3 regions of the Pseudomonas sp. NPDC086581 genome follow, and region 1 is predicted to be linked to each of the others. Evidence: riboswitches for the same ligand, from Rfam matches in the RefSeq annotation. Region 1 holds a riboswitch; each other region holds the start of a gene.
What was found. Region 1 has a riboswitch for cobalamin ahead of ACIPK7_RS18640 (CbtB-domain containing protein). Riboswitches for the same ligand answer to the same signal wherever they lie in the genome.
Positions count from the first base shown of each region.

Region 1 (2,254 bases):
CGATTCGTGGTCCAGGTTCGGGTCCTGCTTGCGCTGCTCGTCCACCTGCTCGGGGTGGGCGGCGAAGGTGCCGGCGGCCACGGCCGGGCTGTCAACCACGGTGATCACCGCGTCCACGGTGCAGGCGTTGCGGATTTCCGGCCACTGGAAGGCCTGTACCAGCGGCTTGGGCAGGGCCAGGCCGGAGGTCTCGATGAGGATCTGGTCGAGGTCGCCACGGCGCGCTACCAGTTCGCGCATTACTGGGAAGAATTCTTCCTGCACGGTGCAGCACAGGCAGCCGTTGGCCAGCTCGAAGACGCGGCCGACCGCTTCTTCTTCGCTGCAACCAATGGAGCACTGCTTGAGGATTTCGCCGTCGATGCCCAGCTCGCCGAATTCGTTGACGATCACCGCGATGCGGCGGCCTTCGGCGTTGTCCAGCATATGGCGGAGCAGGGTGGTCTTACCGGCGCCGAGGAAGCCGGTAACGATGGTGACGGGGAGTTTGGCCAGGGTTTTCATGCGCGCCTCGCAAGCGAAATTGGAGGGCGGATGAAGGGCGCGCGCGCGGGTTCGCCGCGCAACGAAGGTCGCCACCGGATCACCCCGCCCGGTTGTCTTGATGCTGCTCGAGGCAGGTCTCCTGGCTCACAGCCCTTTCGTGTTCTTTCGCCTTCCCGCCTTGGTCGGCAGTGGCGTGTGAAAGAACAGGCTGTTCACAGTTGCGGGGGCAGCCGTGGCGCATCCGAAGATTTCCACGTTCCCTCTTAGCTCCGGCCAGTGCCGGAGAACCTCGAAGGGAGGAAGGCTACGCAGCGCGGCCGGGGCGGTCAATCGCCGGGGATCGGTTGACGCCTGCCGGCGGCCGTGGTCTGCTTGCGCGGTTTCAGGTGTCTCGCGCCACGCGCGAGGTGAAACGGGAAGCCGGTGCGTCCGCAAGGACCAGTCCGGCGCTGCCCCCGCAACGGTAAGCGCATCGAGGGTCGTCAGTAGCCACTGTGCCAAGGCATGGGAAGGCTGACCCATCCAGCGAAGAGTTTTCGCTGGCGTCGCAAGCCCGGAGACCGGCCTGGAATTCTTCGTTTTTGGCAAACCCGCGGTGGGCGGGCGCAGGCCGTGGCGCGACCGTTCGGGCGCGTTCGAATGCGTTCAACCTCTGCGTTCTCTTTCTTTGATCTTCAGAGGGAACGTTCATGTCCAGCAGCATCCTGACGCACGCGTCGAGCACTTCCATCCCCCTTTCCAAGCGTATCAGCCTGGCCGTCGGCGCCAGCCTGCTCGGTGCGCTGCTGGTGTATTTCGCCGGTTTCTCGCACATCGACGCGGTGCACAACGCCGCCCATGACACCCGCCATAGCGCCGGTTTCCCCTGCCATTGATGTGCGCCGCCTGCGCGTAAGCGCAGCGGATTCGAGGTACTCGCGATCGCTGGTTCGCCGCGTTCGTAGCCTCGTCTTGTCCGGAGAACTGCAATGATCAAACGTATCGCCCAGACCGCCGGTTTCGCCGGTCTGATCGCGGCGCTGGTGCTGACCCTGGTCCAGCTGCTGTGGGTATCCCCGCTGATCCTCAAGGCGGAAACCTATGAGAAATCCGAACCGGCCGCCGTGCTGGTCGAGGAGCACGCCCACGAGCACGCCGACGGCGCTGCTGCGGGTCATCACCATGATGCGGAAGCCTGGGAGCCGGAAGACGGCTGGCAGCGCATTATTTCCACCACCGGCGGCAACCTGGTGGTCGCGGTGGGCTTCGCCCTGATGCTGGCCGGCCTGTTCACCCTGCGCGAACCGGGCAGGGTCTCCGAGGGCCTGTTCTGGGGGCTGGCCGGTTTCGCCGTGTTCACCCTGGCGCCGTCCCTCGGCCTGCCGCCGGAGGTCCCTGGCACGGCCGCCGCCGACCTGAGCCTGCGGCAGACCTGGTGGATCGGCACCGCTGCCGCCACCGCCGCTGGTCTTGCTTTGCTGGTGTTCGGCCGCCACTGGGCGCTGCGCATCGTCGGCCTCGCGTTGCTGGTGGTGCCGCACGTAATCGGCGCGCCGCAGCCGGAGGTCCATTCCAGCCTCGCGCCGGAAAGCCTGGCCCACGAGTTCATCATCGCCTCGCTGGTCACCAACGCGGTGTTCTGGGTGGCGCTCGGCCTGGTCGCGGCCTGGCTGTTCCGCCGCTTCGCGCCATCGGCCTGATCCACGCGCTATGCTCGACCCCGCAGCCGGTTCGGCCGTCTGCGGGGTTTTTATTTTGATCTTCAAGGAGAGCGACCATGACACTGGTT
Region 1 is NZ_JBIVBR010000009.1:64,892-67,145, forward strand. Features, by position in the region: gene cobW (cobalamin biosynthesis protein CobW) at 1-504, opposite strand, end outside; cobalamin riboswitch at 598-793, opposite strand; cobalamin riboswitch at 854-1,070, shown strand; gene ACIPK7_RS18640 (CbtB-domain containing protein) at 1,176-1,361, shown strand; gene ACIPK7_RS18645 (CbtA family protein) at 1,455-2,165, shown strand; gene ACIPK7_RS18650 (cobalamin biosynthesis protein) at 2,243-2,254, shown strand, end outside.

Region 2 (2,254 bases), 130 kb from region 1:
CAGCGACGAGAACGAACTGCGCAAGCTGCTCACCACCGGCCATCATTTCGAAGGCCCGGCGGCGGTACGCTACCCGCGCGGCACCGGCCCCAACGCACCCATCGAGGCGGCGCTGGAAGCGGTCGAGATCGGCAAGGGCGTGCTGCGCCGCGAAGGCAAGGCCGGCAAGGTCGCCTTCCTGGTGTTCGGCGTGCAACTGGCCGAAGCGCTGAAAGTCGCCGAGCAGTTCGATGCCACCGTCGCCGACATGCGCTTCGTCAAGCCGCTGGACGAAGAGCTGGTGCGCCAGCTGGCCGCCAGCCACGAGCTGCTGGTGACCGTCGAGGAGAACTCGGTGATGGGTGGCGCCGGCGCCGCCGTCAGCGAATTCCTCGCCCGCGAGAATATCCAGCAGCCGATCCTGCACCTGGGCCTGCCGGACTACTACGTCGAGCACGCCAAGCCCGCGCAGATGCTCGCGGAGTGCGGGCTAGACGCCGCCGGCATCGAAACATCGGTGACGGCGCGCCTGGAGGCCCTCGGCCAACGCTGAGACCGATCGGCGCATCCCTCCCCCGGAGTATTGCCAGTGACGGGCGCACCGACTAAGGTGCGCCCGTTTTCGTTCGAGGTAACGGGAAGCAGGTGAAAGACCTGCGCTGCCCCCGCAACGGTAACCGACGCGCTCCCTGCGGGAGCGCAGCATCGCCATCCGCCACTGCTTACGCGGGAAGGCGGCGATGTGACGTCGGCAGCCCGGAGACCGCCCTCGACACGCCCCGACAGGTGTTGCGGAGGGCCGCACCGTCAAGTGCGGCCTGCCGCCCTTGCCACGCCCTCCTCGAAAGTCATCCGACCGCTTTTGAGGACGTTCCATGAAACTGACCCGACTCGCCCTGGCCACCAGCCTGCTGCCCGGCCTGGCCTTAGCCGCCGACGACATCTACCGGCTCTCCGACCAGGTGATCACCTCCGCACGCCAGGCCCAGCCACGTGCCGAAGCCACTTCGGCCAACAGCGTATTCACCCGTGCCGACATCGAGCGCCTGCAAGTGCGCAGCGTTCCCGCCCTGCTCGCCCGCGTGCCCGGCGTGCAGATGGGCAGCTCCGGCGGCGTGGTCTCGTACTCCGTGCGCGGCACCAGCACCGCGCAGACCCTGGTGCTGGTGGACGGCCAGCGTATCGCCTCGGCCAGCAGCGGCATCGCCCGCCTGGATTACCTGAGCATCGACAGCATCGAGCGCGTCGAAGTGACCCGCGGCCCGCGTTCCGCACTGTACGGCGCCGACGCCATCGGCGGCGTCATCCAGATATTCACCCGCCGCGGTGACGCCGGCCTGCACCCCGAAGTACGCCTGGCTGCCGGTAGCCACGGCACCTTCGAACGCAGCCTGAGCCTGTCCGGCGGCGACGAGCAAACCCGCTACAACCTCGGTGGCAGCCTCGACGAGAGCCAGGGCTGGGACCGCACCAGCGACAACATCGGCGCCGACAGCGACGACGACGCCCAGCGCAACAAGGCCGTGCACCTGAACCTGGACCACCGTTTCAGCGAGGACTGGAAGGCCGGCCTGAACCTCAACGACCAGCGCGGCAAGAACGAATACGACGACGCCTACAACTTCGAGCCGGGCTCACCCCGCGACGAATTCCGCGTCAGCAGCTACAGCACCTACCTCGACGGCCAGATTACGAAGATGTGGAACAGCCGCCTGGAACTGGGCCGCAGCTTCGACCGCAACAAGGCCGTAGGCGCCGCCGACAGCTGGAACAACGGCACGCTGGAAACCACCCGCCACTCGGCGAGCTGGATCAACCGCCTGCAACTCGACGACGCCAACCAGCTGGCGCTGGGCGCCGACTGGTACGAAGACAAGGTCGACGGCAGCACCGCCTTCGCCGACGACCAGCGCAGCAACCGCGCCTTCTTCGCCCAGCACAGCTTCAAGAGCGACAACTTCGGCACCGAGCTGGGCATCCGCCACGACAACAACCAGGCCTACGGCAGCCAGAACAGCTGGAACGCCGCCCTCAGCCTGCCGGTAGGCGACAGCCAGACCTGGATCGCCAGCTACGGCGAAGGCTTCCGCGCGCCGACCTTCAGCGACCTCTACTACCCCGGCGCCAGCAACCCGGACCTGAAGGCCGAGACCTCGAAGACCTACGAGCTGCAATGGCGCGGGGACTTCTCCGGCACGCACCTGGAAGCCTCGCTGTACCGCACCGAGATCGACGACCTGATCGCCTGGGACAGTACCAGCAACCAGCCGGAGAA
Region 2 is NZ_JBIVBR010000009.1:193,218-195,471, reverse strand. Features, by position in the region: gene dxs (1-deoxy-D-xylulose-5-phosphate synthase) at 1-532, shown strand, start outside; cobalamin riboswitch at 570-766, shown strand; gene ACIPK7_RS19285 (TonB-dependent receptor domain-containing protein) at 855-2,254, shown strand, end outside.
Region 2: another riboswitch for cobalamin. It lies ahead of ACIPK7_RS19285 (TonB-dependent receptor domain-containing protein); the one in region 1 lies ahead of ACIPK7_RS18640 (CbtB-domain containing protein).

Region 3 (2,254 bases), on a different contig from region 1:
GCATGGCGCTGGGCGGCTACCTGGGCTTCCAGCACGGAGAAATGCGCGAGCGTCCAGTCGCCGCTGACGTGCATCAGCGGTGGGCTGGCGGAGGTGTCGAGCTGAAGCTGGCCGGGCTGGGCAGTCATCGTCATGGTTCGCATTCTAGCGGAGTTACACAGTGCCATGATTGGACAGGTGTGTCGCATTGTAGAGCGCTTGCCTGATGCTGGGACAAGCCCGGCGACATCCTGTTCAATTGACGCCCCAGGCCGCCAGCCACTAAGCTGCGCGCCTGCTTCAGGTGCTCTCGGCGCAAGCCGCGAGTGAAACAGGGAAGCCGGTGAAATCGATGCGCAATCGACCATTCCGGCGCTGCCCCCGCAACGGTAAGCGAGCTTCGAACCGCAATCCGCCACTGTGCCATCGGCATGGGAAGGCGCGGTTCATCGACAGCCTCACGGCGTCACTCGCAAGCCCGGAGACCGGCCTGCTGCATCGCATGGCATCGCGGGAGGCGCTGCCGACGTCGGCGCTGCGCGCCGCGCGTTGCCGTCCTCCGCCTGCCCCGACTGGTCAGTGCCGCGCGGGTGAGAGCGGCGGAGAATCCTTCAGGTGCAATCCCTATTCCCCAGGTCGACAGCCTTTGCGCTGGGCGGCCTCTGCCGCATGGCGCTTGTGCGTCGCCGCGGTTCGTCCCTGCCCATTCCATTCCTCGTGCGCTGCCACCCGGGCGGCAGCCTGACGCCTGCGCATTCGCTTTCAGGAGCAACTTCCCATGACTGAATCCCCGGAAAAGGACGAGCGCCATCGCTCGCGCATGCAGCGCAAGAAGGCAGTGATCGACGAGAAGATCGCCCAGGCCCAGGGGGAGCGCGGCGTGTTCCTGGTCAACAGCGGCAACGGCAAGGGCAAGAGCAGCTCGGCTTTCGGCATGGTCGCCCGCGCGCTTGGCCATGGCATGAAGGTAGGCGTAGTGCAGTTCATCAAGGGCGCCGCGACCACGGGTGAAGAGGCGTTCTTCCGCCGCTTCCCCGAGGAGGTCAGCTTTCACGTGATGGGCGAGGGCTTCACCTGGGAAACCCAGGATCGCCAGCGTGACATCGCCAAGGCTCAGTCCGCCTGGGACGTGGCGCGCCAGCTGCTGGCCGACCCCGAAGTCGGCCTGGTGGTACTGGACGAGGTGAACATCGCCCTCAAACACGGCTACCTGGAACTGGACACCGTGCTGTCCGATATCGCCGCGCGTCCGTCGATGCAGCATGTGGTCGCCACTGGCCGTGGCGCGCAGCCGGCGATGCTCGAGGCCGCCGACACCGTGACCGAGATGGGCCTGGTGAAACACGCCTTCAAGGCCGGCATCAAGGCGCAGAAAGGGGTGGAGTTCTGATGCATCCCGTTGTGGCGGAGCGCGTCTTATGACCTCGCGCCAATGCCCCGCATTGCTGATCGCCGCCCCCGCTTCCGGGCAGGGCAAGACCACCGTGACCGCCGCCCTGGCACGCCTGCACACACGCCTCGGGCGCAAGGTGCGGGTGTTCAAGTGCGGCCCGGACTTCCTCGACCCGATGATCCTCGCCCGCGCCAGTGACGCGCCGGTCTACCAACTGGACTTGTGGATGGTCGGCGAGGAAGAGAGCCGTCGGCTGCTATGGGAAGCGGCCGGCGAGGCCGACCTGATCCTCATCGAAGGCGTGATGGGCCTGTTCGACGGCTCGCCGTCTGCGGCCGACCTGGCGCGGCGCTTCAATGTGCCGGTGATGGCGGTGATCAACGGCCAGTCCATGGCGCAGACCTTCGGCGCCATGGCCGTTGGCATGGCGACCTACCAGAGCGACCTGCCGTTCTCCGGCGTGCTCGCCAACCGTATCGGCAGCCAGCGTCACCGCGACCTGGTGCGCGACAGCCTGCCGGAGTGGATTCGCTGGTATGGCGCGCTGCCGCGCGATACCGAAGTGGAGCTGCCCAGCCGACACCTCGGCCTGGTGCAGGCCGATGAGCTGGCCGATCTCGACGCCCGCCTGGACGCCGCCGCCGATGCCCTGGCGGCCAGCGCCAGTACCGAGCTGCCGCTGCCGGTGAGCTTCGCCGCGTCTGAGTTGCGCCGTGAGTCTTCCCGCCTCGATGGCGTGCGGATCGGCGTGGCACGGGACAACGCCTTTGCCTTCCTCTACCAGGCCAACCTCGACCTGCTGCGTGAACTGGGCGCCGAACTGGTGTTCTTCTCGCCGCTGCGTGATGACGCATTGCCGGACGTGGACAGCCTCTATCTGCC
Region 3 is NZ_JBIVBR010000001.1:427,219-429,472, reverse strand. Features, by position in the region: gene ACIPK7_RS02070 (ABC transporter permease) at 1-134, opposite strand, end outside; cobalamin riboswitch at 265-488, shown strand; gene cobO (cob(I)yrinic acid a,c-diamide adenosyltransferase) at 758-1,369, shown strand; gene ACIPK7_RS02060 (cobyrinate a,c-diamide synthase) at 1,398-2,254, shown strand, end outside.
Region 3: another riboswitch for cobalamin. It lies ahead of cobO (cob(I)yrinic acid a,c-diamide adenosyltransferase); the one in region 1 lies ahead of ACIPK7_RS18640 (CbtB-domain containing protein).